DNA from 3 places in the Methyloceanibacter sp. wino2 genome. Region 3 is predicted to be linked to each of the others. Evidence: predicted binding sites of a transcription regulator. Region 3 holds the regulator's gene; each other region holds the start of a gene.
What was found. The regulator LexA, encoded in region 3, represses DNA repair genes until DNA is damaged. The targets are predictions, from matches to a motif close to TGTTCNNNNTGTGTTCNG.
Positions count from the first base shown of each region.

Region 1: DCY11_RS09855 (helicase-related protein) is a predicted target of LexA. The motif match lies at 3,500-3,517, and genes of this name have one in related genera.
Region 2: DCY11_RS05820 (DNA recombination protein RmuC) is a predicted target of LexA. The motif match lies at 7,841-7,858, and genes of this name have one in related genera.

Region 1 covers NZ_CP028960.1:2,100,543-2,110,422, forward strand. The annotation lists gene DCY11_RS09850 (RNA-binding S4 domain-containing protein) at 1-192, opposite strand, end outside; gene DCY11_RS09855 (helicase-related protein) at 204-3,419, opposite strand; gene DCY11_RS09860 (hypothetical protein) at 3,846-4,601, opposite strand; gene DCY11_RS09865 (DUF3108 domain-containing protein) at 4,889-5,980, opposite strand; gene rpmB (50S ribosomal protein L28) at 6,223-6,531, shown strand; gene DCY11_RS09875 (esterase-like activity of phytase family protein) at 6,566-7,612, opposite strand; gene cobT (cobaltochelatase subunit CobT) at 7,613-9,514, opposite strand; gene cobS (cobaltochelatase subunit CobS) at 9,564-9,880, opposite strand, start outside.
Region 2 covers NZ_CP028960.1:1,251,645-1,261,524, reverse strand. The annotation lists gene recR (recombination mediator RecR) at 1-135, shown strand, start outside; gene DCY11_RS05860 (hypothetical protein) at 137-361, opposite strand; gene DCY11_RS05855 (AmpG family muropeptide MFS transporter) at 358-1,707, opposite strand; gene DCY11_RS05850 (VOC family protein) at 1,764-2,210, shown strand; gene DCY11_RS05845 (metal ABC transporter substrate-binding protein) at 2,380-3,294, shown strand; gene DCY11_RS05840 (manganese/iron ABC transporter ATP-binding protein) at 3,340-4,248, shown strand; gene DCY11_RS05835 (metal ABC transporter permease) at 4,245-5,162, shown strand; gene DCY11_RS05830 (metal ABC transporter permease) at 5,162-6,055, shown strand; gene DCY11_RS15465 (potassium channel family protein) at 6,052-6,543, opposite strand; gene DCY11_RS05820 (DNA recombination protein RmuC) at 6,572-7,780, opposite strand; gene def (peptide deformylase) at 7,940-8,458, shown strand; gene fmt (methionyl-tRNA formyltransferase) at 8,548-9,474, shown strand; gene truA (tRNA pseudouridine(38-40) synthase TruA) at 9,489-9,880, shown strand, end outside.
Region 3 covers NZ_CP028960.1:3,175,436-3,185,315, reverse strand. The annotation lists gene gltA (citrate synthase) at 1-117, opposite strand, end outside; partial or broken gene gltX (glutamate--tRNA ligase) at 270-1,705, opposite strand; gene DCY11_RS15245 (ComEC/Rec2 family competence protein) at 1,811-4,039, shown strand; gene lexA (transcriptional repressor LexA) at 4,033-4,737, opposite strand; gene DCY11_RS16240 (molybdopterin-binding protein) at 4,943-5,554, opposite strand; partial or broken gene DCY11_RS16235 (molybdopterin molybdenumtransferase MoeA) at 5,716-6,042, opposite strand; gene moaC (cyclic pyranopterin monophosphate synthase MoaC) at 6,144-6,635, opposite strand; gene trpC (indole-3-glycerol phosphate synthase TrpC) at 6,632-7,450, opposite strand; gene trpD (anthranilate phosphoribosyltransferase) at 7,460-8,458, opposite strand; gene DCY11_RS15215 (aminodeoxychorismate/anthranilate synthase component II) at 8,511-9,131, opposite strand; gene DCY11_RS15210 (histidine phosphatase family protein) at 9,180-9,710, opposite strand; gene trpE (anthranilate synthase component I) at 9,732-9,880, opposite strand, start outside.

The DNA of each region.
Region 1 (9,880 bases), 1.1 Mb from region 3:
GATGCGCCAAACCACGAGCCGCCCGGGCGGTGTTGCCGTGATGACATCGCCGAGTTGCACGATCCGGCTGGGCTTCCGCACCCGCTCGCCGTTGATCCGGACCTTGCCGTCCGCGATGAGACGGGTCGCTGCCGAGCGGGTCTTCACGGCCCGCGCGCACCAGAGCCATTTGTCGAGGCGCTGGCCCGTCACGCGGCCGCGTCCTAGCTCCGGCCCGAGCGGCCGCGTGCCGCCAGGCTGTCGCGCAGATCCTTGAGGGCCGCGAACGGCGAGTTCTCCGCTGCCTGCTCCCGTTTGGGCGAGGCGCTCCATTCCTTGCTTTTGCCTTGGCCACCGAAGCGATCGCCCTTGCCGCCTTTGCGGGGCGGTTTTCCGTGTTGGCGGTTCTTCTTATTGGGCTTGCCCTGGTGGTCGCCCTGTTGGCCACGCTGACGGTGCGGACGCTCCGCGCCGTCGCTGGCCTGCTTGCCGTCGGCACGGCCCCCGTGGCGGCCCTTGCCGCGCTGGTGCTGGCCTTGCTGATGCCGGCGTTTCGCCGGGCGCCAGATCTCGTCGAAGACGGGCTCGGGCTCCGCTGGGGCAGCGGCTGCACCGGCATTCTCGTCTTGGGCCGGAGCGTCTTGGGCCGGGGCATCTTGGGCGGGAGGCTCTTGAACCGCGACTTCGCCGGTAGCGGCATCCGGTTCGGAAGCGGCCGGCGCGTCCTCGGACGGCGCTGCTTGTAGTTGCGGCTCGGCAGGGACGTCGATCTTCCGCCGTTCGAGACGGAAGCCAAGACCGCGCAGGATCGAGGCGAATTCCTCGCCGGAGCAACCGACCATGGACATGAGTTCCGGCACGACCCGGAAACCGCCGTCGCCGGTCGCGCCGGACGGCGGCGTGGGTGTCGCGGCGGCCTTTGCTGCCGGTGCGGCTTGCGGCGTTGGGGCGGCCTCGGCGGGCACGCTCTCCGTTTCGGTAGCCGACACCTCCGTTGGTGCCGCCCCGGTCTCCGAGGTCTCTGCCGTAGGTTCTGCTGCGGTTGCCGCCGCCGGCTCGGGCGTCTCGGTCTTCGGCGCGGGCCGCCAGGTGACGCGGGCGCGGATCAGGTCCGACAGCCGCTCGAGCATGTCGATCCGAACCGCACGGCTGCCGGCCACGTGAAAACCGGCCGCGCGCCAATAGGGCTCGGGCAAGGCGCCGTTCGCCGGCACGGAGGTGAGGCCCTGCTGGGGCCGCTCCGGCATGGCGTCGATATCGATGCCGTACTCGGCGCCGCCGTGGAGCGCCCAGAGCTGCAACAGCAGCTCCGCCGCCGCCGGCTTCAGAAGCGCGGGGAAATACAGATTGAAGGCTCCGAACCGGACGCCGTATTTGCGCAACTGTCCGCGATCGGACTGGTCCAGCGCCTTGATGTCGTCGGCTGCCCCTTCGCGGCGGAGCACGCCGAGATTCTCCGTGAGACGGAACGCGAGGCCGCGTGCGAGACCCGTGAGATCCTCTGCGCGGTTGAGATCCATCAGCGGCTTGAGCTTTGCGTCGAGATGCGCCGTGAGCCAGGCATCCAGACGCGCGGCGACCCGTTCCCGGTCCGGCGCGCTCAAATTCTCGTCGGCGAACACTTCGATGCGCGGCTTCAGGGCCGTATCGCCCGCCACCAGACGGCCGATCTCGCAGCCCTGCCACAGGATGCGGCCATTGCCCGACAGGGTGATCGCCTCGTCGGCCGCCGAGCCAAGTGCATCGGCGCGCTGCGCAAGCTCGCTCGCCAGGATCTGCGTGGCGGCGTTGCGCGCGGCCTTGCCGTGAATACCCTCGCCCGCCGCATCAGGGGTGAAGCGGAAGCCGTCGAGCCGGCCCACGAAATGGTTCTCGACCAGGATCTGTCCGTCGTCGCCGATCTCGGCCATCATCTCCTCCTTGTCGCGCAGCCGCCGCATGAGCACGCTGGTTCGCCGGTCGACGAAACGTTGTGTCAGGCGTTCATGAAGCGCGTCGGACAATTTGTCCTCAATCGATCGGGTGCGCTCTTGCCAGTGCTCCGGATCGTGCAGCCATTGAGCGCGGTGGGACACAAATGTCCAGGTGCGAATTTGCGCAAGGCGATTGGAAAGTGTGTCTATGTCGCCTTCCGTCCGGTCCGCCTGCGCCACCTGGCGGGCGAACCAGTCCTCGGGGATTTTGCCTTCGTCGCTCATGACGAAGCCGAACAGCGCCCCGACCAGGTCCGCATGGTCCGCCGGTGAGACGCGCTGATAGTCCGGAATCTGGCACATGTCCCAGAGCAGGCCGACCGCCGCCGGCGACTTGGCCATGTCGCACACGGCCTCGTCGCGCGTGACATTCTCGAGCGCAATCACGTCGTCCACCATCCGGGACCGGGTGAGGCGCGGGTGAATGGGCGTTTCCCGCAGGCTCTCTTTCAGGGCCTCGATGGAGGCCATGTCCAGCGTGCGGCTGCGCCATTGCAGGACGCCCACCTGGTCGAAGCTGTGGGTTTCCAGGCGCTCGATCAATTCGGCGTCGAACGGCCCGGCCTGACCCGTGACCCCGAACGTGCCGTCATTCATATGGCGACCGGCGCGGCCGGCGATCTGTCCGATCTCGGACGGGGTCAGGTTGCGATGGGTATGGCCGTCGAACTTCCGCACGCCCGCGAAGGCCACGTGATCGAGATCGAGATTGAGCCCCATGCCGATGGCGTCGGTCGCCACCAGATAGTCGACGTCGCCGTTCTGATAGAGCGCGACCTGCGCATTGCGGGTGCGCGGGGAGAGGGCGCCGAGTACGACGGCCGCACCGCCGCGCTGGCGGCGCACGAGTTCGGCGATGGCGTACACATCGTTTGCCGAGAAGGCGACGATGGCGGAGCGGCGGGGCAGGCGCGTGATCTTCTTCTCGCCCGCATAAGACAGGCTCGACAGGCGCGGCCGGGAGACGAGATTGGCGCCGGGCAGCAGCTCGCGGATGGCATCGCGCATGGTCGCCGCGCCGAGCAGCAAGGTCTCGGACGTGCCGCGCGCATGGAACAGGCGATTGGTGAAGACGTGCCCACGCTCGCCGTCGGCGGCGAGCTGGATCTCGTCGATGGCGACGAAGTCGGCCTCCAGCTCGCGCGGCATGGCTTCCACGGTGCAGACATAGAAGCGCGCGCGGGGCGGCTTGATCTTCTCTTCGCCGGTGATGAGGGCGACCTGGCCGGCGCCCGCCTTGGCGACGACCTTCTCGTAGACCTCGCGGGCGAGCAGGCGCAGCGGCAAGCCGATGACCCCGACCTCGTGGGCGAGCATCCGCTCGATGGCGAGATGGGTCTTGCCGGTGTTGGTCGGACCGAGCACGGCGGTCACGCCACGCCCGCGATTGGGCGGACCGTGAGCCCCTGTCGTCGGCGCACCCGTGGCCGGGCGGCCTGTGGATTGTGTGGATAAGGCTTTGGACATACGGAGAAATTCTTAAGGCGATCCGGTGTCAGCCGCGAACGGGGGGAGAACGAATCCCGTCCGAATCGCTGACTCCAGCGTATTCGACTTATGTTCCGTTCCAAACTGGAACAACGACGCAGGTGTGGAGCGCCTCGCTCACATGTAAGCGGCCTTGGGCCCGTGCGCTATATGTAGTTTTCTTTTCTCTCACGGGTTTGCCCACGCCGGGTCGCAACGGGAACAGAGCAGGGGCGAATCAGGGGATCGTAAATTTTCGCGCACCGTTCCCTACGACATGTTGTGGTTTTGGGGGGCCGCGTTAACGAAGCCCGGTGGCGCGCCTCTCTTCGTCACCCCCGGGCTTGTAGGGTCCACTAGGGCGGTCCGACCATAGTCGTCGCTTCTAGGAGGCGGTGGACAGCCCCTTGTCCGCTTTGGTGCCTGTCACTCCTTGTCCACCACCCACGACCACTCTTGCTTGGTGGAATTGCAGTTTTCGTCCAGTGTGATGGTGAAGCGCATAGCTGGCTTCAAATGATGCACTAGCTGCCCGGGTGGGCCATACGCAATGTCGGTCGAGAAGGTCCCCAGTACCTTGTCACAAGGGACACCGCCCAGTTCAACCTTTGGCCCTTCATAGGTAATAACTTGCCCTGGCTGCATGACCGGACCTTTGCTGGGGTACTCCGTCTTTTTCTCGGGTACCTTCTCTAGAACTCTGAGATCAAAATTGTTGATCGCGTACTGAATGTCCGATTGCGCGTCGTTGCGGATCACGATGGAAATCTGAACACGCTCAAGAGTCTTTTTGCCACCTTCTTCTCGGATATCTCTTCTGAAGAGGGGGTCCACGAATTTGAGCTGACTCTTGATTGCCAGTATGTCGGGGGAGACTTTGCCTTGCGCGCTCCAGTCTTCCCGGAGCATCACAATGCCCAAGGCCAGAATAGCCGTCCCAATGGCTATCAATGCCACTGCGAGTAGCATCCTTGTTCTCCTGGTGAGAGGCCCGACCACTGTCTCTACAAGGGGCCAGAGTGAGTATCTAAATGGCCTGACGACGAACCACGCAAAATAGGCAAACAGGCCGGCCAAACCTCCCCAGAACATTATCTGTCCGAGCCAGAACGGCAGTTGGGGGAACGCTTGCGAAGCGCCCATCACAACGATGTCCGCAAGCAAAAAGAGCACATGCATCAAGCTGACCCCCGCGTAGGTTGCGCCCTCAGCGTAGCACGCCCCAAGGGCTGGTATTCGCCAACGGGATGTATGCCTCGATGTCCGTCCGGATCACGATGTGGACTAGATATTGTCGCCACACGGTCGCGAGGCGGCGCTTTCGCAGGTTCACACCGTGAACAGACCGGCGACGAATCAGGGGTTCGTAAATCTTCGGGCCCTGTTCCCTACGACATGTTGTGGTTTTGGGGTCGCGCGTTAACCACGCCGTCCCGACCGGGCCACGAAGTGGCTCAGCGGGCTTTGGCTCAGCGCGCCTCGGCGCGGCCGGCGCGGCCCACGCGCATGGACGTGGCCACTGCCACGGCGGTGTAGCCGCCGAAGGCAGGGATCGTGATTTGGTAGGGCACATACATGCCCGTGCCCCGCAAGGGGACGAGCCAGGCTTCGATGCCGCCCGCTTGGCGCAGCTCCTCGATCCCCGGGTCGCCGCGCGGATAGCCGGAGATCGGCACGAACTTCACTTGGCACACGGCGGCGGGCCCGGAGTAGTTGCCCTTGCCCCGGTTCTGCACCATCACGCGCTTCTTCGGCTTGAGGACAAGATCGTAACGGGAGCGCCCGTCGAACACGGGAATCACCTGGTTGCAGACGCTGAGATTGGCGCGGGTGTCGTTGGAGCGCGCCGTCAGAAACGCGCCGGAGAGCGGGTCCACCACGCGCTGAACCTGTTCCTTCGTGACCTTGATCTCTCCGGGATAGGGGCGGGGCTTCGGCCAGATCTTCACCGACTGCACATAGCCGTCTCCGAAGTCGATGCTGAGGCGCTCCTGGTATTTGCCGTCGCTCTGGCTGAACGAGTAGGAGCGGGGGTTCGCGCCGTCTGTGGTGGCCTCGCCCGAGCCGTGGAGGCGGCCCTGCCAGTTGAACACCCAGCCCTTCAGCACGGAGAAGGTGCCGTTGCCGCGCAAGGAATATTGGCCGTTCTGCACCGTGCCCGAGATGCTGAAATTGCCGAGGTTGAAGCGGCCGAGGCTGACATTGTAGACGGCCTGGAAGCGCGCCGAGGTGTCGACCGGGCCGGCCCGTTGTTCAGGTTCTACGGGGGCGGGCTCCAGGTTCGGTTCCGCGAACTCGCTGTCGTCCTCGTCCCCCGGCTTGTTCTTGTCGTTGTAGAGGCCTTCGATGGGGAAGGGTTCGGTCTCGTCCAGGATTGAGCCGCGGGCGCCAAAGTTGGCGTCAGCGTCCGGCGCCGGGCCGTCGGGGCCGGTTTCGGCCCGCGCGATGCCATGGGGGGATGCGTCCAGCGCGACCAACGCCAAAACGGCGATGCCAAGCGCTAGCCCGGCCACCGCGGCGACTTTGGCCGCAATACTCAAGACGTGTCGTGCGACCCGCATCTATCGCAGTCCCTCCAGGGCCCCCCGGCCACCTTATCTCTTGACTGGCCAGTGAGCAGGATTAGTCGGATTCGTCAATTCGGCCAACACAGGCGGGAAACCCTCTGAATGGCTGAAAAGCGTATGGCACCTTGACCGAAAACGGTCATCCCCGTATATGTCCCGGCCTTGAGCCTCGCGCTGGTGAAACGTCACGAGCTGCGACAGGTATTCACAAGATTTTCGTTAGAAGGACAAGGACCATGGCCCGTCGCTGCGAGCTGTCCGGCAAAGCCGTGCTCACCGGCAACAATGTGAGCCATGCAAAGCGCCGCACGCGGCGCCGCTTCCTGCCGAATCTGAGCAATGTCACGCTTCAGAGCGACACTCTGAAGAAGGCTGTCCGCCTCACCGTCTCCGCCAGCGCCCTGCGCTCGGTCGAGCACCGTGGCGGTCTGGACGCCTATCTGCTCAAGGCCGGCGACGACGAACTCTCGCTGAAGGCACGCCGCCTGAAGCGCGAGATCGCCAAGGCGAGCGAGAAGGCGACCGAGGCGCAGGCGGCCTCTTAAGGCTTTCGCCGCGCCGCGACCTCGCCGCGTCGCCCTACGGCAGCGTAAACTGCATGATCAGCGAGCGCTGAAAAGCGCTGAAGTTATCGTCCGACATGAGCGTCAGGACGGTGGTGCCGTCTTGCGCGCGGTGAACCGCGATCGCTTCCATATTGTCGATATTCAAAAGATCGTCGGTCTCGAGCAGCGTCTCGCCGGTGATCAGCTTGCCGGGCTTGAGGTCCGCAGGCGAAATCCGCCGGATACGCATCTTGACGCCTTCGCTATAACGGAAGCGCCGCTCCAAGAGCAGCAATCCGCCATCGGGCAATCCGGCGGCGTCCGTGATGTCGAACCCCCCGAGCCTGCGTATCGTGATCGCACCGGGCGAAGGCCCGCCGATCAGCCAGCCGATCAGATTGCCGGCCCGGTCTCGCAGATACTCCGGCAGCGCCACCACCGTTCCTTCCATGCGCCCCGACCGGATCGTGGCGACCGCCTCCAGCCCTTGGTTGGCGTTCATGGCGCGTGCCGCCTTGGGCAGCGGAATGGTCCCGTTCGGCGGGCCGAAGCGGTCCGGCGTGAAGGGATAGCGCATGATGCGGTGATCCCGCTCGAACGAGACGAGGGCGCTGCCGCTGTTCGTGTTGCTTGAAAGAAGGGCCATGCCTTCGGCGTCTTGCTCCGCCTCGGAGCGCAAGGGGCTGCCGTCCTTGTCGAGGATGGGTCCGAGCATGACGTTCGACAGGCTCGCAAGACGGCTCCCATCGTATTCGAGGGTCGCGCGCATCCAGGAGCCCGCGTCGGACAGGGCCAGGAGCGTGGTGCCGGTCGGATCGAGCGCCATGGCCGAATAGCCGCCGAAATGCACCGAGCGGGCGAACAGGTTGAGCCCGCCGCGATAGATCAGCTTGCCGAACCGCGTCTTCGTGGGGTCGTCGCGATCGAAAGTGATCGGGACCACGGAGACGCGCGTCTCCGTCGGACCCGACAGGGGCGTGGAGGGCTTCGCCACCAATGCGGATGCGCTGAGATATAAGACGGCGATGGCGGCGAGCCCTGCTGCCAGAGCCGCCGTGGTCTTGGCCGGGATCAGCCGCACCTAGTGCAGCACCTTCCGTTTCGCGCGGGCGGCGCTCGGGTTGGCGCGTTGCAGCGCGCGCAGGGCCGCGTCTTCGTCGAAGAGTTCGGCGAGTTTGTCGGTCATCGCGCCGGCGAGTTCCTCCGCGTCCGTGATGGTGACAGCGCGGCGGTAATAGCGGGTCACGTCGTGACCGATGCCGATGGCCAGTAGTTCGATGGGGGAGCGGGTCTCGATCTCATGGATCACTTGGCGCAGGTGCTTTTCGAGATAGGCGCCCGAATTGACCGACAGCGTGGAATCGTCGACCGGCGCGCCGTCCGAGATCATCATCAGGATGCGACGCTGTTCGGGCCGCGCCAACAAGCGCTTGTGCGCCCAAGCCAGCGCTTCGCCGTCGATATTCTCCTTGAGCAGTCCTTCGCGCATCATCAGGCCGAGATTGCGCCGCGCCCGGCGCCAGGGCGTGTCCGCCGCCTTGTAGACGATGTGCCGCAGATCGTTCAGGCGTCCCGGGAAGGGAGGCTTCATGGCGTTGAGCCAGGCTTCGCGCGCATGGCCGCCTTTCCAAGCGCGCGTGGTGAAGCCCAAAATCTCCACCTTCACGCCGCAGCGCTCCAGGGTGCGCGCCAGAATGTCGGCGCAGCAGGCCGCGACCATGATCGGTCGCCCACGCATGGAGCCTGAATTGTCGAGCAGCAAGGTCACGACCGTGTCGCGGAATTCGGTGTCGCGTTCCTGCTTGAAGGTCAGCGGGTGCATGGGATCGATGATGATCCGCGTGAGGCGCCCCGCATCGAGCGTGCCTTCTTCGAGGTCGAAGTCCCAGCCGCGATCCTGCTGAGCCAGCAACCGGCGTTGCAGCCTGTTGGCGAGCCGCGCCACCGCGCCTTGGAGCGAGACGAGCTGCTTGTCCAGGAACGACCGAAGCCGGTCGAGTTCGTCGGGGTCGCACAGATCCTCGGCGGTGACGATCTCGTCGAACGCCTCCGTGAAAATTTTGTAGCCGAACGCAGACGGGTCATCGAGAACCGAGAAATTGGGCCGCCAGGGATCGGAGCGGCGCGGCAGATCGGCCGAGTCCGCGTCGTCGTCCAGCTCGTCGGTCGGTCCGTCTTCCTGGTCCTCGAGCGTGTCTTCGGCGGTGTCGTCGGGTTCGGCTTCGGACTCTTGTGCGAGTTCAGTGCCGTCCTGCGCCTCGGCCGCGTCCCCTTGGTCCTCGGTCTGATCCGGCTCGGACTCGCCGTCCTCGGAGGACTCTTCATTCTCTTCGCCCTGATCGAGCTGGTCGGCCATGTTCAGCGCCGTCAGGAGGTCGCGCGCGAGCTGACCGAAGGCTTCCTGATCGAGCACGGTGCCCTGCATCCGGTCGAGCTGCGTCTTGGCGCGCTCCTCGACCCACGGACGCCACAGATTGACCAGCGGCCGCGCCCGGGCCGGCGGCGCCTCGCCTGTCAGCCGTTCCCGAACCATGAGGGCAAGGGCGTCGGGCAGGGGCGCTTCGGAGCGTTCGGTCTCCTCGGTGATGCGGCTGCGCGCGTAACGCTGCTCCGTGCGGGCGGCGAGATTCTGGGAGACCCCTTCCATCCGCGTCGCGCCGATCGCCTCGACACGGGCTTGCTCGAGGGCTTCGAATACGGCCCGGGCTTCGCCGCCCGAGGGTGCCAGGCGCCGGTGCAGCGCTTCGTCCCGGCAGGAGACCGTGAGCGCCGCGGCATCCGCGTGGCCGCGAATGGCCGCCAACTCCTCACGCGTGGGTACGCGGGGCGGTTCGGGGATCCGCGCCGTTTTGCCGGAAAGTCCGGGCGGTTCGTTCGAGAACACGACTTCCACGCCGCTATCGGCGGCGATCGCTCGCGTCGCCAGCGTTACCGCGCGCTTGAACGGATCGAGGGGCGCCTCTTTCCGTTTCGGTCCAGCCATGACGTGTTCCTGGATGTCCTGCGGGCTTAATTGTCCGAGGGGCTTGGCCTTAGCTCAACGCCACATTGGCGGTTGAGTCCGGCAAGTCCTCGCCGAAGCAGCGCTGATAGAACTCGGCGATCAGACCGCGCTCCAACTCGTCGCACTTGTTGAGGAACGACAGCGCGAACGCGGTGCCGACGTCGCCGAAGATCTCCGCGTTCTCGGCCCAGGTGATCACCGTGCGCGGGCTCATCACCGTGGACAGGTCGCCGTTCATGAAGGCGTTGCGGGTCAGCTCGGCCACGCGGACCATGTTCGACACGACCTTGCGGCCTTCTTCGTTGCCGTACGATTTCACCTTCGCCATGACGATCTCGACCTCGT
Region 2 (9,880 bases), 1.3 Mb from region 3:
ACCGACCAGCTAGCCGGCTGCAACGTCTCCGTCTCGCGCCTGGCCCAAGGCGTCCCCATTGGCGGGGAACTCGACTATCTCGACGAAGGCACGCTCGCCGCCGCCGTCAAGGCGCGCAAGGCGATGGGCGGGTAGGCTAGTCGGCCGCCGGCCTCGTTCCGGGGCCTTGATAGGTCTCGGCCACCCTGTTCGCGGCGGCTTCGAATTCCCGCAGGCACTCTTCCGGAAGGTTCGCCTCGGCGATGATCTCCCAATAGACGCTCGACTCGATCTCGCCGCCGATCCAGATCCCGGCGAGCAGGCCAACGGTCGCTGCGGCGAATATGCCGACAATCCAGAGAAGCCTCCCGCCGTCGCTCATGGGCTCGCCTCCTCCTCAATGGCCGCCTCGTCTTCCAAGGCTTCCTCCCGCGCCTCCTCGTCGGGCGTCTCGTCATCCTCGTTCCAGGGCGCGACCTTGAACAGCATCAGCATGCCGGGGATCGCGAGAAGCGCGCAGATGACGAAGAACTGAGTCCATCCCACGGACTCCACGATGAAGCCCGTTGTCGCGTTGGCAACCGTACGCGGCACGGCGATGAGACTTGAGAACAGTGCGAACTGCGTGGCGGTGAAGGCCTTGCTCGTTTCGCGCGCCATGAAGGCGGTGAGGGCCACCGTGCCGAGCCCGACGGCGAGATACTCGCCGCTCACGACGACGAACAGGCCCACCAGCGAGTGCCCGGCCTGGCTCAGCCAGATAAAAGGAATGATGGTGAGGAGCTGAACGAGGCCGAAGATCCACAATGCCTTATTGATGCTCAGCTTGAGCATGGCCGCGCCCCCGATTGTGGCGCCGGCAATGACGGCCCAGAGCCCGGCGAACTTCGCCACGCTCCCGATCTCGGTCTTGCTGTAGCCCATGTCGAGATAGAACGGCGTGGCCAGTGCCGTCGCCATGTTGTCCCCGAGCTTGTAGAGGAACAGGAAGGCGAGGATGGCGAGCCCGGCCGTGATGCCGTCACGGCTGAAGAATTCCACGAACGGTTCGATCACCGCTTCGCGCAGCGTGTGCGGCGCCAACTCGTCGTCGCTGACCTCTTTGACGAGCAGAGTGGTGACGATGCCGATCAGCATGAAGGCGCCGGTGATCCAGAACACGGTGGACCAGGGCAGATGGTCGGCCAGGATCAGGGCCAGCGAACCCGGTACCAATCCGGATAAGCGGTAGGCATTGATCCAAAACGAGGTGCCGGTGCCGAGCTCGTCGTCCGCCAGCAATTCGCGCCGGTAGGCGTCGATGACGATGTCCTGACTGGCGCTGAACAGGGCGACCGCGAAAACGAGCCAGACAATGGCCTGGAGCGAGGTCGCCGGATTGAAGTGGCCGAGCAGACCGATCGAAATCAGCAGGAGCAACTGGGTCAGCAAGGCCCACCCGCGCCGCCGTCCCAAGAAGGGCAGCTTGAAGCGGTCCATCATGGGGGACCACAGGAACTTCCAGGTGTAGGGCAGGCCGACCAGGGCGAACAGGCCGATGGTGGCGAGATCGACGTCGTTGTCGCGCAACCAAGCCGGCACCAGCGACACGAGCACGAACAACGGCATGCCCGAGCTGAAGCCGAGGAAGATGCACGCCAGCATTTTGCGCGTGAACAGAATCTCGGTCCAACTGCGGCGCGCGTCCGCAACGGTGGCTTGGTCGGTCGTTCCCTCGGTGCCCGTCATCGTTCTAAGCTCATAGCAGCCGGGCGCCCTGCCGTCATGACAAAGGAGTCTCGAGAATGGTCCGCGTCGTGGGTATCGATCATCTGGTCATAAGGGTGAGCGACTTCGACAAATCGAAGGCGTTCTACGACAAGCTCTTCAAGTTCCTCGGCTTCGAGGTTCTGGACGAATACGCCGACGCCATTGGGTGGACCAACGGCAAGACCCGCTACTGGATCGGCCCTGCGGACGCCGAAGGACGGGCGCGCGGCTATCGCATCGGCGATATCGGCTTTCACCATTACGCCTTCGAACTGCGCAGCCGGAAGGACGTGGACGACCTCGAAGCCTTCCTGAAACGGGAGGGCGTGAGGATCGTCGACCCGGCGGACGAGTACTACGACGACTACTACGCCGTGTTCTTCCTCGATCCGGACGGACTGAAGCTCGAAGGCATGAAATGGGGGGAGCGGCAGGCCAAAGCGGAGGCGGCCAAGAAGAAGGCTAAGAAGAGCAAGAAATAGCCAAAATTCGGCGCAGCCCAGCGCCGATTTCGCTCCTCCCGATATTTCCTACTTGCGAATGATTTGCAACTAGCGCTATGCTGCGTTGCGAAAAGGATCGTTCGCGATATTCAGGAGGCTTCAGGTGACAGCGCGTTTGGCATGCCAATTCCGGCTTCTGGTCGCAACGATGGTCATTCTTGCCGTTTCGGTGCTGGCCGGATGCGGGGATCAGGAGGGTACGTCCACCTCGGAAGGGTCGAATGCCGGGGACGACAAGTTCCGGGTCGTGACGACCTTCACCGTGATTCAGGACATCGCCCAGAACGTTGCGGGCGACGCCGCGGTAGTAGAGTCGATCACGAAGCCGGGCGCGGAGATTCACGACTACCAGCCAACCCCCGGCGACATCGTCAAAGCGCAGCACGCCGACCTCGTCCTCTGGAACGGGTTCAACCTGGAGCGCTGGTTCGAGAAGTTCTTCCAGAACGTCAAGGACGTCCCCAGTGTCGTCGTGAGCGACGGCGTCGAGCCCATGGGTATCACGGAAGGTCCGTATAACGGCAAGCCCAATCCGCATGCGTGGATGTCGCCCACGAGCGCGCTTCAATATGTCGAGAACATCCGCAAGGCGCTTGTCGAATACGATCCGAAAAACGCCGAGGTCTACAACAAGAACGCGGCCGTCTACGCGGACAAGATCAAGGCAATGGATGCGCCGTTGCGCAAGCGGCTCGCTGCGATCCCCGAGGACAAGCGTTGGCTTGTGACCTCCGAAGGCGCGTTCGCCTATCTTGCCCGCGACTACGACATGCGCGAAGCCTATCTCTGGCCCATCAACGCCGATCAACAGGGGACCCCGCAACAGGTCCGCCATGTGATCGAGCTCGTGAAGGAGAACGGGATCCCCGTCGTGTTCTCCGAAAGCACGGTTTCCGACCGGGCCGCGAAACAGGTCGCCAAGGAAAGCGGTGCGTCCTACGGTGGCGTTCTCTATGTGGACTCGTTGAGCAACGAGGGCGGCCCCGTTCCCACCTACCTCGATCTCTTGCGCGTTACCGTCGACACGGTCGCCAAGGGTTTCGAGAATGCACAAGGGTCCTGAGATCGACAAAGACCTCGGGAACGCTGAAGGATCTTAGAAAAGCCGATGAGCCGTATTGATTTGCTGACCCGCTCCGACACCGTGGCCCGTCCCGCGAGCATCGCGGTTCAAGACGTCAGCGTCACCTATCCCAACGGGTTCACGGCGGTGCGCGACGCCTCGTTCGAACTGGGGCCCGGCACGATCTGCGCGCTGGTGGGTGTGAACGGCAGCGGCAAGTCGACCATCTTCAAAGCCATCATGGGCTTCGTCACCCCGTCCGCCGGTCAGGTGCGGCTGTGCGGTCTTCCCGTGGACAAGGCGGTGTCGAAGAACATCATCGCCTACGTGCCGCAAAGCGAGGATGTCGACTGGAACTTCCCGGTGCTGGTCGAAGACGTGGTGATGATGGGCCGATACGGCCACATGAATCTGTTCCGCATTCCCTCCAAGACGGACCGGCGCAAGGTCGACGAGGCCTTGGAACGCGTGAACATGACCGCCTACCGCACGCGGCAGATCGGTGAGCTCTCGGGCGGACAGAAGAAGCGCGTCTTCCTGGCGCGTGCCCTGGCTCAGGAAGGGCGCATCATTTTGCTCGACGAGCCGTTTACCGGCATCGACGTGACGACGGAAGCCGCGATCATCGATCTGCTGCGCGAGTTGCGCGACGACGGTCATTTGATTCTCGTCTCGACGCACAATCTCGGCAGCGTCCCCGATTTCTGCGATCAGGTCGTTCTGCTCAATCGCACGGTTCTGGCGGCGGGACCGACCGCCACGACATTCACCCAGGAGAATCTCGAGCGCACCTTCGGCGGTGTGCTGCGCAATTTCGAGCTCAGCGGGCAAGCGCTCCACGAGGACGACGACGCGCGCAGCCTCAACGTCATCACGGACGATGAGCGGCCGCTCGTATTCTATGGCGTCAAGGAGGGCAAAAAGAAGAAACAGGCTCGGGACAAGGCGAAATGAGCGGCATCCTGACCGAACTCATCGTCCCGTTCTCGTATGACTACATGTGGAAGGCGATGTGGGTCAGCGCGCTGGTGGGTGCGGTGTGCGCCTTTCTGTCCTGCTATCTGATGCTGAAGGGTTGGTCGCTGATGGGCGATGCCCTCGGCCATTCCATCGTGCCCGGTGTCGCCGGCGCCTACATCATCGGCGCCCCCTTTGCCGCGGGCGCGTTCTTCGCCGGCATCCTCGCTGCGCTCGGCATGGCCTTCGTCAAGTCGCACTCGCGCCTGCGCGAAGACGCCACCATCGGTCTCGTCTTCACGACGCTGTTTGCGCTCGGTCTGCTCATGGCGTCCCTGCATCCGACCTCCGTGTCGATCCAGACCATCGTGCTCGGCAACATCCTCGCGATCCCCGACGCGGACGCGATGCAGGTCGTCATCATCGCGGTCGTCTCCTTCGCGGTGCTGGCGTTCATCTGGAAGGATTTGATGGTCACGTTCTTCGACGAGACCTATGCGCGCAGCATCGGACTTCGGACACGCACGCTGAAACTGGTTTTCTTCACGCTGCTCAGCGCCTGCACCGTGGCGGCGCTGCAAACCGTCGGAGCGTGTCTCGTGATTGCGCTGGTCGTCACGCCGGGCGCGACCGCCTACCTGCTCACTGATCGTTTCGACCGTCTGATCGCGATTGCGGTCGGCATCGGGACGGTCACCAGCTTCGTCGGCGCCTATCTCAGCTACTTCATCGACGGCGCGACCGGCGGTGTCATCGTCACGCTCCAAACGCTGCTGTTCCTTGCCGCGTTCTACTTCGCGCCGAAACATGGCGTGATCGCCGCCCGCCGCAAGGCCCGCGCCGTCCGGGACGAGAATATGCGCAAAGGCAATGCGCTGCCGGAGAGCGGCCCGGTACAGGAGAGCGCCTGATGGACCCGATCGCGTTCTTCGTGGAGCCGTTCGCCTATGACTTCATGCAGCGGGCGCTCGGCATGTCGCTCCTCGTGGCCGCCGTATGCGCGGTGCTGTCCTGCTATCTCGTGCTGAAGGGCTGGTCGCTGATGGGTGACGCGATCTCGCACGCCGTGCTGCCCGGCATCGTCATCGCGTTCGTCCTCGGCATTCCACTGGCGGTGGGCGCGTTCGTCGCCGGGCTCGCCTGCGCGCTGATGACCGGCTATCTGAAATACAACAGCCGGGTCAAGGAAGACACGGTCATGGGCATCGTGTTCTCAGGCATGTTCGGCTTCGGGCTGGTGCTCTTCACCAAGGTCGAGACGGACCAGCATCTCAACCACATCCTGTTCGGCAACGTTCTCGGCGTGACTACGGGCGATCTCCTAGAAACGGCAATCATCGCCGGCGGCACGCTTCTCATCGTGTTCGCCAAGCGCCGCGACCTTCTGCTGTATTGTTTCGATCCGAACCACGCCCGCGCCATCGGTCTGCCGGTCAACGTGCTGCATTACGGGCTTCTGATCTTGCTCTCGCTGACCATCGTCAGCTCGATCAAGGCGGTAGGTATCATCCTCGTCATCGCCATGCTGATCGCGCCGGGTGCCACGGCCTATATCCTCACGGACCGCTTCGAACGCATGCTGGTGATCGCCGTCGCGGTGGCATGCGGTTCCGCGGTGCTCGGCACCCTCGTCAGCTTCCACATTGACGGCGCGACCGGCGCCTGCATCGTACTGGTGCAGGCTTTCGCGTTCTTCATGGCCTTCCTGTTCTCGCCGAAGCATGGGCTTTGGCCGCTGCAGAAGCTCTTCCGCCGTAGCGGCGATGGCGCCGTCGATAGTGCCGACCGCGCAGATGCGTCCTAGCTCTTGCTCGGGCTCTGGACCGAGCGGTGCAGCAGGTCATAGACGAGCGCGGTCGACCAGCCGATCAGCATGACGCCGTTCAAGGCCGTGAGCGGTCCAAGCATGTGCCATTGCGGCACGGGCACGACGTCGCCATAGCCGAGCGTCGTATAGTTGCCGAAGGCGAAATAGATGAGGTCCGTGTCCTTGGGCACCGCGCCGACCCATTTATATGTGTAGGCCCAGATCACGCATTCGCCGAAATGGCCGACGACGAGAAGTGTGCCCGTCGCGACGATCACGAGCATGTACTGCACGAAGCCGGGAAACGAGGCGTCCGTGTTCGCGAGGTTCCGCAAAGTCGCGGCGATGGCGCCGACCAGAATCGCATGAATGAATAGATTGACGAGGCTCGTGGCGCCACCAACGGCGATCTGATCGAGCATCGACACGTTCATGGTGGAGATCCACATGGACTCTTTCACGGTTTCTGCGACGGTCGGATCCATCTCTTTCCCCCAAATCCCTGTCGTGACGTTATTCGCCGGCCAGTAGATCCGGCTGACGGATGATGCGCGGCCCCTTGCCGGGCGCGCGTGTGGCGCCAGCCTGCGTGACGTTGGGGGCGGATGCGGCCGCCGGCGCGGCGGGCGTGCCGTGCTCCACGGCTTTGGTGTCCCGTGCGGTTTTGGCTTCTTCGTCGAAGTCGAGCTGCTCGATCTTCTGCCCGCGCTTCGTGATCTTGTCCGCGGAGGTGAGGATCTTGTCGATATCGGCATTGGCCTGGCCGAAGTGCCGCTGCAGATCGAGCACGCGGTCGCGGAAGCGTCCCATGTCCGCCATGAGCGTTGCCACTTCGCGCTGGATGAGATGAGCCTGCTCGCGCATCTGCACGTCCTTGAGGATGGCCTGCATGGTCTGCACCGCGAGCATCAGCATGTTCGGCGCACAGATCACGATGCGGGCGCGATGTGCCTTCTGGAGGATATCGGGGAAGTGCTCCGACAGATCCGCCGAGATGGACTCGGACGGCACGAATAAAATGGCGGTGTCCTGGGTCTCACCGGGGATAAGATATTTCTCGGCGATCGCATCGATATGTTTGCCCACATCGGTGCGAATGCGCCGGGCGGCGATTTTCTTCTCCTCATCTCCGCGGGCGGTGCGAAAGGCCTCGAAGCCTTCCAGCGGAAACTTGGCATCGATCACGACGCCCGCCGGTGTGTTCGGCATGTGCAGGAGACAGTCGGGCCGCGTGTTGTTGGAGAGCGTGGCCTGGAAAGTGTAGGCGCCGGCTGGGAGGCCGTCCTTGATGATGGCCTCCATGCGGATCTGGCCGAAGGCGCCGCGCGCCTGCTTGTTCGCCAGGATCTCCTGAAGGCTGACCATGTTGCCCGAGAGTTCGGTGAGGTTTTTCTGGGCCGTGTCGATGACGGCCAGCCGCTCGTTCAGGCGCGAAATGGTCTCGTGTGTCTTACGGGCGCTCTCGTTGAGATCGGTGCCCACCTTGTGGGTCATGCGGTCCAGGCGTTCGTTCACGGCGCGCGCCAACTCGCCGTGCCGCGTCACGCTGATCTCCGCAAGCGTCTGAAGCCGCACGCGCAGTTCTCCGAGCTGGTCGCCCTGCGCGGCGGCGTCCTGCTTCCGGCGGGTAAGGTGCACCACCATCACGATCGCCAGAATCAGGAGGGCGAGCACGGCCACGCCGGCGAGCACAAGGCCCACCAGAACGGGGTCGATCGTCATCGTCCCAATATGCAGGGGCTCAAGGACCATGGTGCCTAGCTATAGGCTGATTCGGGAGGCTAGACCAAAACAGGAACACGCGCTCTGGGAGCGCGATCCACCCGGGGTCGATGCAGCGCATTGACCGGAGCCGCCTCGGTCCTTATGTCAGCGTCAGTCATGGCTACCATCCATCCCATCGTCACCATCCCCGATTCGGTGCTGCGCCAGACGGCTGACCCCGTCGAACGCGTGGACGACGAATTGCGCACGCTGATGGACGACATGCTGGCGACGATGTACGACGCGCCGGGCGTCGGCCTGGCCGCGCCTCAGATCGGCATTCTGCGCCGTGTGATCGTAATGGATCCGGCCCGCGACGAGGAGGAGCCTGCGCCGCTCGTCATGGCGAACCCTGTGATTCTGCAGCGGTCCGACGAGATGCGCGTGCATGAAGAAGGCTGCCTGTCGATCCCCGACGTCACGGCGGAGGTCGAGCGTCCCTCGATGGCCCGCGTGTCGTATCTCGATCGCGAGGGCAAGTCTCAGGAGGCGGAACTCGAGGGCTTTCTGGCCACGATCGTCCAGCACGAGGTCGATCATCTGAACGGGGTTCTGTTCATCGACTATCTGTCGCGCCTGAAGCGCGACATGATCGTGCGGAAATTCACCAAGCAAAAGCGCGCCACGGCGGTCTAGCCCCGCGAAGCGGCGTTCCATCCCGCTAAGCGGCTTCCCAGCCCGCGAAGCGTCTTCCCATGCGCATCGAACCGGCCTAAGACCGGCCCATGCGGATCATCTTCATGGGCACGCCGGATTTCGCCGTTCCGGCGCTGCTGTCTATCGCCAAGGCGGAGCACGACATTGTGGCGGTGTATACGCAGCCGCCGCGGCCCGCCGGCCGCGGCATGACGGTGCGCAACTCGCCGGTGCACCAGGAAGCCGAAGCGCTCGGGCTGCCCGTGCGGGTGCCGGAAAGTCTCAAGAGCCCCGCCGAGCAGAAGCGCTTTGCCGCGCTCGAAGCGGACGCCGCCGTTGTCGTCGCCTATGGGCTCATCCTGCCGGAAATGGTCCTGAACGGCACGCGGCGCGGCGTGTTCAACATCCACGCGTCGCTGCTGCCCCGCTGGCGGGGCGCGGCGCCGATCAACCGCGCGATCATGGCGGGCGATGCGGAATCCGGCGTCGCCATCATGCGGGTCACGCAAGGGCTCGACGAGGGCCCTGTCTGCCTCATGGACCGCGTCGCGATCGGCCCCGACATGACGGCTGGCGAGTTGCATGATGCGCTTTCGGATCTCGGCGCCGAGCTGATGGTGGAAGTGCTCGGCTCGCTCGTTGAGGGCAAGCTTCACTGCGTGGAGCAGGACGGCAACCTTGCGACCTATGCGGCGAAGCTCAGCAACGAAGAGACGCGCATCGATTGGGCGCGGCCCGCGCAAGAGGTGCACAATCACATTCGCGGACTGTCGCCCTATCCCGGCGCCTGGTTCCAGATTGTCCAGAACGGTAAGGCCGAACGCGTGAAGGTCCAGGGCTCGACGCTGGAGACGGGACGCGGCGCCCCCGGCACGCTCCTTGACGACCGTCTCACGGTGGCGTGTGCCGACGGTGCGGTGCGCCTCACCCGGGTGCAGCGCGCCGGCAAGAAGCCCATGCTGGCGGACGCCTTCCTGCGCGGCGTCGACCTGCCGGTCGGCAGCACGTTTATCTAGGCGGGCGCGAGACCATGCCCCGCTACAAACTCCTTCTGGAATACGACGGCACGCCGTTCGTGGGCTGGCAGTTGCAGGACGGGCCGATGTCCGTTCAGGGGCGGCTCGCGCAAGCGGTCGAGGCCTTCTCCGGCGAGCCGGCGATCCCGCGCGGGGCGGGGCGCACCGACGCGGGCGTTCACGCGACTGGGCAGGTTGCCCATCTCGATCTCGAAAAGGACTGGGAGCCGGCGCGGGTGCGCGACGCTCTCAACGCGCAGGTGCGCCCGGACCCAATCGCTGTCCTGTCGTGCGAGAAGGTGGCCGAGAGTTTCGATGCGCGCTTCTCGGCCAAGGCGCGCCATTATGTCTATCGCATCGTCGATCGCCGGCCGCCGTTGGCATTAGAGAAGGACCGGGCCTGGGG
Region 3 (9,880 bases):
GTCGATGACATCCGGTCCCATCGTGCCGGAGCGGACCGGCATCACATGCTCGCCACCGCGGAGCGTGACGGTCGCTTCGTCCACGTCGTTCGAGCCAAGCTCTTCTGCGATACTCATCTCAAAACCTCCTGGACATAAGCGGGGTGGCGGGCAAAACGCTCAACCGGATTAACGAGAATACGACGCCCCCAAAATTCACCGCTTCGTTTTGCGTTGCCGCATTTTCGCGTCGATTTTACTGCAGCGCAACACGAGTTGCTGCATAAATATTACGCACTTTGGACGGCTTGCGTTTGGTCTGCAATTCGCGCCAAAGCCTCGTCGCGCCCGAGAACCTCAAGCACATCGAAGATACCGGGCGAGGTCGACCGGCCGGTCAGGGCCGCGCGAAGCGGCTGCGCAACCTTACCAAGCTTCCGGTCGGTCCGCTCGGCAAAGGCGCGGACACTGGCCTCGATTCCCGCCGCGGACCAGGGCTCGACAGCCTCGAGATCCGGCAGCAGCTCGGCCAAGGTCTCGCGGCCGCCGCCATCGAGGAGCTTGGCCGCCTTGTCGTCGGGCGCGAGAGGGCGCTCGGCGAAGAGATAGTCCGCGCTGTCCAAGAGCTCGATCAGGGTCTTGGCCCGTTCCTTCAAGCCCGGCATGGCGCGCTCGAGCTTGCCCCAGCCGTCCTCGCCGATGCGGGCGAGCAACTCGTCCCCGTTCGCAAGATGCGGCACGAGCGCCTTCAAATGACTCACGATCTCCGCATCCGGCATGTCCCGCAGGTAGTGGCCGTTGAGGCTTTCGAGCTTAGTGAAGTCGAATCGCGCCGGCGACCGCCCAATGGCCTCGAGATTGAACCAGGAGATCATTTCGTCGGTGGAGATGACTTCCGCGTCGCCATGGCTCCAACCGAGACGCACCAGGTAGTTCCGCAAGGCGACTGGCAGGTAGCCCATCTCGCGATAGGCCTCGACACCGAGCGCGCCGTGACGCTTCGACAGCTTCGCCCCGTCCGGCCCGTGGATCAGCGGTACGTGGGCATAGATCGGCGTCTCCCAGCCGAGCGCCTCGAAGAGCTGAGTCTGGCGCGCCGCATTGGTGAGGTGGTCGTCGCCGCGCACAACGTGGGTAATGCCCATGTCGTGGTCGTCGACCACCACCGACAGCATGTAGGTCGGGGTGCCGTCGCTGCGCAGGAGCACGAAGTCGTCCAGATCCTTGTTGGCGAAGGTCACGCGGCCTGAACGCGGTCCTCGATGACGGTCTCGCCGTCGCGCGGCGCCTTGAACCGGATCGCCGGTGCGACACCTTCCGGTGCCAGGGCGGGATCCTTGTCGCGCCACGTCCCGTCGTAGCCCGGTGAGCCGCCCTCGGCGCGCGCCTTCTCGCGCATGGCCTGCAGTTCCTCAGGCGTCGCATAGCAGCGATAGGCTTTCCCCTCGGCCAGGAGCTGCTCGGCGGCCTCACGGTGACGCTCCGCGCGCGAGAACTGATAAACGGGCTCGCCGTCCCAATCGAGCTCCAGCCAGCGCAGCCCGTCGAGAATGGCCTCAATGGCAGCGTCCGTGGATCGGGCCCGGTCCGTGTCCTCGATTCGAAGCAGCATCTTGCCGCCATGAGCTTTGGCGAAGAGCCAATTGAACAGGGCGGTACGCGCGCCGCCAATATGCAGGTAACCCGTCGGAGACGGCGCAAATCGCGTGATAACGGTCTCGGTCATCGGTGAGGTCTTGACCCGGAAAAAGTGGTTGAGATGAAGAAGGAAAGCGTCCGCGCGAGGGTGTAGCATACGGGAGGCACGCGGGTAAGGGCAGGCTGGGGAGCCATGCCGGAAACCAGTTACAGCGAGGGTGGAGACGGCGACGGATGGCCGCCGGGCGCGTACAAGCGTCCGCAAGGACTGCTGCTGCGCCTGGCGCGAACTCTCACGGACGCTCTGGAGGCCGAGAGCGATCGCTGGATCCTGTGGCTGCCCGTCTTCTTCGCAGGCGGAATTGCGCTCTACTTTGCCTTGCCCACGGAGCCACAAGCACGCCTGGCGGTCGCATTCATTCTCGGCACGCTGGGCATCCTCCTGTTTGTCCGAGGCTCGCACGATGGGATTGCCTTGGCCGTCGCACTCCTGGCGCTCTCGTTGGGTTTCGGGACCGCAAAACTACGAACGGAACTGGTCCGCGCGCCTGTCCTCCAGGACGAACTGCGGCACGTGTCCGTCGAAGGGTACGTGGAAGCGTTCGAAAGGCGCAGCGATGCCCGCGATAGGCTGACGTTGCGCGTGCTCTCGATCGGCTCTCTGATCCCTGCGGAGACTCCAAAACGCGTTCGCGTGAGCATCGCGGGCAAGAACACGACAGTTTTCCCGGGCGAGGCGATTTCCTTGCGCGCGACGCTGAACCCGCCGCCGGAGCCTGTCGCTCCCGGCGACTTCGATTTTGGACGGCGGGCGTGGTTCCAGCAGCTCGGCGGCATCGGCTATGCCACGGGCCGGGTCAGCCATCTCGACGGTGCCCCGACACCACCGACGGGCGTGCGCCTGTGGGCGGGGATCGACCGGCTTCGAAACGCCGTCGGCGCGCGCGTCCGCGCCGCGCTGCCCGGCGAGGACGGCGCGATCGCCGTGGCCCTGATCACCGGGGAGCGGGGCGGCATCCCGAAGCGCGTGACCGAGGCCATGCGGGACGCGGGGCTCGCGCATGTCCTCGCCATTTCCGGCCTTCACATGGTGATCATGGCCGGCAGCGTCTTCTGGCTCGTGCGGGCACTGCTCGCTAGCGTGCCGGCGCTTGCCCTGCGGTACCCCATCAAGAAATGGGCGGCAGCCGCCGCGCTCCTGGCCGCCACGTTCTACCTGGTTCTGTCCGGAGCGGCCGTCCCGACTGTCCGCGCCTATTTGATGATGGGGGTCGTCATGATCGCGATCCTGCTCGACCGACCCGCCATCACCATGCGCAACGTCGCTATCGCTGCGCTTGCCATTCTCGCATTCGCACCCGAATCCCTGTTCGACCCGAGCTTCCAGATGTCCTTCGCGGCTGTCATCGGTCTGGTGGCGGCTTACGAGGCTCTATCGGCCCGTGAGCGCACGTCCGCGGCCGAGACCAGCGCCCTGTGGCGCCGCCTGCGCTGGACGGGCGCGCTCGTGCTGGGGGCGGGCCTGACGACCCTAATCGCGGGCACGGCCGTGGCGCCCTTCGCAGTCTATCACTTTCACCGCATGACCCATTTCGGCATCGCCGCAAACATGATCGTCGCACCGCTTATCAGCCTACTGATCATGCCGATGGCGCTCCTCTCCTTGATCGCCATGCCGTTTGGCCTCGAGGCATGGCCACTACAGGTCATGGGATATGGAATCGAATTGATGGTGGGGGCGGCGGCGTGGGTGGCCTCCTGGCCCGGCGCCGTCACGATCCTGCCGGATCTCTCTGGCTGGTCACTCGCGCTCATCGCGTTCGGCGGCCTGTGGCTGTGTCTATGGCGGACGCGGCTGCGGGCGCTGGGCCTCGTCATCGCCGCGCTCGGGCTCGCACTGGCGCCCCCCGGCAACCGCCCGGACGTGCTGATCGAGCGCGACGGGAGGACGGCCGCCATCCGCGGCGCGGACGGGTTGATCTTCCCGTCGGCCACCGCGGCAAGCTACAGCGTTGAGAAATGGCTCCTGGCCGATGGCGACGGCACTGATCCAAAGGGTCTGCCGCAGACCACCCCATTCCGCTGCGATCCGCTCGGCTGCGTGGGTAAGGTCAAAGGAAAGACAGTTGCGCTAATCCGAGAAACTGGGGCAATCGCCGAAGACTGCCGCAAGGCCGATATCGTGGTGGCGCCGTTCAAGCTCGGCAGGGCCTGCAAGGCACCCCGGATCATTGTCGACAGGGCGGCGCTGTCGACCCAAGGCGCGCACGCGCTCTATATCGAAGGATTGTCCATTCGGACGGAGACCGTTGCTGAGCACCGCGGAACACGCCCCTGGTCAGCGCACGCGGTAACTCCTGCCACCGATCAGCGCGAAGCCTCAGACCCGCAGACCAATCCCGAAGGGCAGGGAACTCAGTAGCGGCGAATAAGGCCCACGAGCCGCCCTTGGACCCGTACACGGTCCGGCCCGAAGATGCGGGTCTCATAAGCGGGATTGGCCGCTTCCAGCGCGATGGAATCGCCCCGCCGGCGCAGACGCTTCAGCGTGGCTTCCTCTTCGTCTACGAGAGCGACGACGATGTCGCCATTGTTGGCATCGTCGCATTTGCGGATCAGGATCGTATCGCCCTCCAGAATGCCGGCGTCGATCATCGAGTCGCCCTTCACCTCGAGCGCGTAATGCTCGCCCTTGGCCAGAAGCTCCGGCGGCACTTCGATCGTATCCAGCTTCGTCTGAATGGCCTCGGCCGGCACACCGGCCGCGATGCGGCCCATGATCGGCAGCACGACGGTCTGTCCGTCGGAGGCAGCGCCCGCCACTGGGGCCGACGCGCGCCCGAGGCTGCCTTCGATCACGCTTGGCGAAAAGCCGCGTCCGCGCACGGCAACGCTCTGCGGTACCGACTCGGGAAGCTTGATAATTTCCATGGCGCGTGCCCGGTGGGGCAGGCGGCGCACGAAGCCGCGCTCTTCCAGTGCCGTAATGAGCCGATGAATGCCCGATTTGGACCGAAGATCCAAAGCTTCCTTCATCTCATCGAACGAAGGCGGAACGCCTGACTCCTTCAACCGCTCATGAATGAACATGAGAAGCTCTTTTTGCTTCGCTGTGAGCATCTGGCCCCCTATTTGAGCGGCTCGAACCGAGCACCAACCAAAACTAGCTTCGGCCACTCTTGGATATGGCCTCGCCCGTATCGTACAAATCGTGAACAGTATAGATGTTCTATTTGTGTTCCGCAAGCGATACCCGACAGGTGTTGGCCCGAACGGCGCTTTTGGACGCCTTTTGTTCGTTTGATTCGGGTTGCCGGGCGGTTAACTAGTCCGGGAAGGGCAGGACGGATACCTTTCCGCCCTCAGGGACTGGCGGCGAAGAGGGCGGCTGCACGATGAGACAGTCCGCACGCACCAGTGCACCCATCAGGGAGGAATCCTGCGAGGGCAATGCCCGAACGGTGCGGGTGCCGTCACTGGAAAAGGCGGAAACGGCCCGATGATAGGCCTGCCGGGGACCGCCCTTGGCAAGCGGAGCGGCCAGAACGGCCTCTTGCAGGACATCGTCACGGCTTTCGCCGAGAAGCGCACACAGCATCGGCCTCAGGAAAACCAAACCGCAGACCAGTGCCGAAACAGGGTTGCCCGGAAGGCCGAGCACCCGCGCGGAGCCGAGCCGTCCTGCGAACACCGGTTTTCCCGGCCGCATGGCCACTTTGGCAAAGTCGAGCACGAGGCCAGCATCGGCGAGGGTCCCGGAAACCAGATCGCGGTCACCGACAGAGGCCCCGCCGATCGTGACGAGGATATCGGCGTCGGCGCCCCTCGCGATGGCGTCTGCAAGCGCCTGCGCCTCGTCAGGTGCAATCCCAAGATCGACAGGCTCACCGCCCGACGCATCGACAAGGGCAGCGATGCCGTAGCTGACGGACGCCACGATCTCGTCGGGACCAAGCGTGCTCCCGGCGGCACGATCTCATCGCCGGTCGAAAGGATCGCGACACGCGGCTTCTTGCGGACCGGCAGCTCCGCATGATTCATCGCCGCGGCAAGCATGATCGCGCGCGGGCCGAGCCTCGTTCCCGCGGTGAGCAGCACATCGCCGTCCATAAAATCCTGACCACGCGGGCGGATGTGCTGGCCCGCCACGGCGTCCTTGATCAGCACACTGTCTCCCAGCGCCTCGGTGTCTTCCTGGATGACCACCGTGTCGGCCCCGTCGGGCACCGGCGCGCCCGTGAAGATCCGAACCGCTTGGCCGGGCTCCAGGATGCCGTCGAAGCGCGCACCGGCTGCAGACGTGCCAACGAGGGCGAGCGTCGTGGGCAGGGCGGCCAAGTCGGCGGCACGAACCGCGTAGCCGTCCATGGCAGAGGAATCGAAAGGCGGTTGGGTGAGCGTCGCGCTCAAATCCTCGGCCAGCACGCGCTCTGCGCCTTGCGCAATCGGAACGCGCTCGACACCAAGCGGCGTCAGCCCCGGAGGGTCCGTTCAAGCGCATCCTCGACGGAAGTAAGGGCCATCGCTTACGGCGCGCGAAACGTGCCGGAACGCCCGCCCATCTTCTCGATCAGGCGGATACCGGAAAAGCTCATGGCCCGGTCCACGGCCTTGCACATGTCGTAGAGCGTCAGGCACGCGACCGTCACGGCAGTCAACGCTTCCATCTCGACGCCGGTCTTGCCGTCGACCTTCGCCGTCGCCTCGACGCGCAGGCGCGCATTCTCACGGTCGGGCGTAAAATCAACCGTGACCTTGGCCAACGCCAGCGGGTGACACAGAGGAATGAGCTCGGAGGTCTTCTTGGCGCCCATGATGCCGGCGATCCGCGCCGTCGCCAGCACGTCGCCCTTGGGTGCCGTCCCGTCCAGGATCATGTCGAGCGTCGCCGGCGCCATCGTCACATAGCCCTCGGCAGTGGCGCTGCGTGAGGTAATGGCCTTCTCCGACACGTCGACCATATGGGCCTCGCCGCGCGCGTTAAGATGCGACAGCGGGCTCTTCATGGGGCTGCTCATTGCGCCGCCTCGGTCGCAGGTTCCTCGCCCGTCAGGAGGGCGCGGGTGGCGGCGGCCACGTCCGGCTTCCGCATCAAGCTCTCGCCCACCAGGAAGGTGCGCACGTCGGCGCGGGCGAGCCGCGCCAGGTCCTCATGATGGAAGATGCCGCTCTCCGAGACGACGATGCGGTCGCCGGTCACGCGCGGGGCGAGACGTTCGGTGGTCTCGAGCGTGGTGTCGAAGGTCTTGAGGTCGCGGTTGTTGATGCCAATGAGTTCCGTCTTGAGCTTCAACGCGCGCTCGAGCTCCGCCTCGTCGTGCACTTCCGCCAGCACATCCATACCGAGGCCACGCGCCGCGTCCTCGAGATCGTGGGCCAAGGCATCGTCCAGCGCGGCCATGATGATCAGGATGCAGTCGGCGCCGAGAACGCGCGCTTCGAGCACTTGGTACGGATCGACCATGAAGTCCTTGCGCAGAGCGGGCAACGAGCAGGCCGCGCGGGCCATGGTCAGATATTCCGGGTTACCCTGAAACGAGGGACCGTCCGTCAGCACCGATAGACACGCCGCGCCGCCGGCCTCGTAGGCGACGGCGAGCGTCGGCGGGTCGAAGTCGGCCCGGATCAGGCCCTTGGACGGGCTGGCTTTCTTGATTTCGGCGATAAGCCCGAACTCTCCGGCCGCGATCTTTGCCTTCAGGGCACCAGCGAAACCGCGGGGCTTATCGGCCGGGTCGAGCTGCGCCCGCAGGTCGGCTTCAGAGTGCGATTTCTTTGCAGCCGCAACCTCTTCACGCTTGTAGGTCAGAATTTTGTCGAGGACGGTCGCCATGGGATATTCCTATCCGTCCACCTTAGCATTGGTGCGTTCCACAAGCCCCTCCAAAACCTTGAAGGCCTTGCCGCTGTCGATGGACTCCGCCGCCAGCGCAACCCCGTCACGCAGCGTGTTGGCTTTCCCGGCGACCAGCAGCGCCGCGGCGGCATTCATGAGGACGATATCTCGGATCGGCCCCTGGTTGCCCTGGAGCACGGACCGGATATGCGCCGCGTTCTCTTCGGCATCCCCCCCGATCAAATCCTCGGGCTTGGCGTCCGGCAGGCCGGCATTGCGCGGCGAAATCCGGAACGTGGAGACTTGGCCCTGGTCGAGGAGGGCCACCTCGGTGATGTTCGTGGTGGTCACCTCGTCGAGACCGTCCAGCCCGTGCACCACCCAGGCGCGCTCGACGCCGAGGCGCCCGAGAACACGGGCGATCGGCTCCACATATTTGGCATCGAACACGCCCACGACCTGATACTTGGTCGCCGCCGGGTTGGCCAAAGGTCCGAGCAGATTGAAGATCGTCCGCACACCGAGCTCGCGGCGTACCTTGGCCACATGGCGCATGGCGGCGTGGTGGGCCGGGGCATACATGAAGCCCAAACCACACTCGGCGATGCAAGCCTCGATGGTCTCGGGCGGGCAGTCCACGTTGACGCCGAGGGCTGCAAGAACGTCGGCCGAACCGGAACGCGAGGAAATCGACTTGTTGCCGTGTTTGGCCACGGGCACGCCGGCGCCGGCCACGACGAACGCGGCGCAGGTTGAGATGTTGTGCGTTCCCTTGGCGTCGCCGCCCGTGCCGCAGGTGTCGATCGCGTCCGCGGGCGCTTTGACCGGCAAGACCTTGTCGCGAAGCACGCCGGCAGCGCCTGCGATTTCGGCGACGGTCTCGCCGCGCACATGCAGGCCCATCAACAGCGCGCCGATCTGAGCGTCGGTGCCTTGGCCCGACATGATGGCCTCGAAGGTCATCGCCGAAGCCTTCTGCGAAAGGGTCTCGCCGTGGGCGATGATCTTGAGCGCCTCCCGTACGACTTCGGACTCCGCTTGCGGGGCGGGCGGGGGATTAGAGGACACCGGCCGTATCTTTCTCCGGGAGACCGCGGCTGTTCCGTTCCACGCGGGCAAGGTCCAGGAAATTGGCAAGCAGCTGATGACCGTACTCGGAGGCGATGCTTTCGGGATGAAACTGAACGCCATGCACGGGATAGCTTTTGTGCTGCATCCCCATGATGATGCCGTCCGGCGTTTCGGCCGTCACTTCCAGCTCGTCCGGCAGCGTGTCCCGGTCGACGACAAGCGAATGATAACGGGTGGCGGAGAAATCCTGCGGCAGCCCGGCGAAGATGCCTTTGCCTGTGTGGTGAACCTTCGAGAGTTTGCCGTGCATCAGATAGGGCGCACGGACGACCTTGCCGCCATAGACCTGACCGATGGCCTGGTGGCCGAGGCACACGCCGAGGATCGGCACGTCGGGCCCGGCACGGCTGATCAGCTCAAGGCAAATGCCGGCGCGGTCCGGGTCGCACGGGCCGGGCGACAGCACGATCGCCTCCGGGCCCTCAGCGAGGACCTCCTCGACGGTCACCTTGTCATTCCGGTAGACCTGGGTTTCCGCACCCAATTCCCCAAGGAAATGAACGAGATTGTAGGTAAAGCTGTCGTAGTTATCGATCAGGGTCAGCATGGGCTCAGTTATGCCTTGCGCCAATGTGCCGTCAAGACCGGCAAGCTTTTAGGACGCGGCATCTCCCCGAATGTCGCGGGGAGCCACAAACGCGGACAGGCTGCCGCTGCCCGTGTCGACGCTCGACCATAAACCGGCCGTGAAGTTGATCACCGCCAGTCCGCCCGTAGGATATTTCTCGGCCAAACGGTCCCGCAGTTCCTTCGGCCCAGCCCCGATCAATCCGAGTGCCAGAGCCTGGATCTCGGGATTGTGGCCGACAAGCAAGACGCTGCGTGCGCCGGGCTGAAGGTTGCGCAGCATGCCGAGCATCTGGTCGGGGCTCGCATGATACAGCGCATCGTCGTAAATCACCTCGGGCTCGATCTTGAGTTCGGGCAGCACGAGAGCGAGCGTGTCGACCGTGCGCTGCGCCGACGAGCACAGAATAAGTTCCGGGTCGATCCCGCGTTCCGACATGGCCCGCCCCATCGCCGGCGCATCGGCCATACCGCGCGTATTAAGCGGCCGTTCCCGGTCGGGGAGCGCCGGATTCTTCCAGCTCGATTTCGCGTGGCGCAGGAGGCTGAGGGTGAGCATGGTCGAGACCTCCTGGGCTCTCTATTGGCCGCGCTTGACCCGGGCGGCGAACCGGACGGCCTCGTCCGCGGCCTTGAACAGGGCTCCGGCCTTGTTGAGGCATTCGGTCTGCTCGTTCTCCGGAACGGAGTCTGCCACGATACCAGCGCCAGCCTGCACATACATGACAC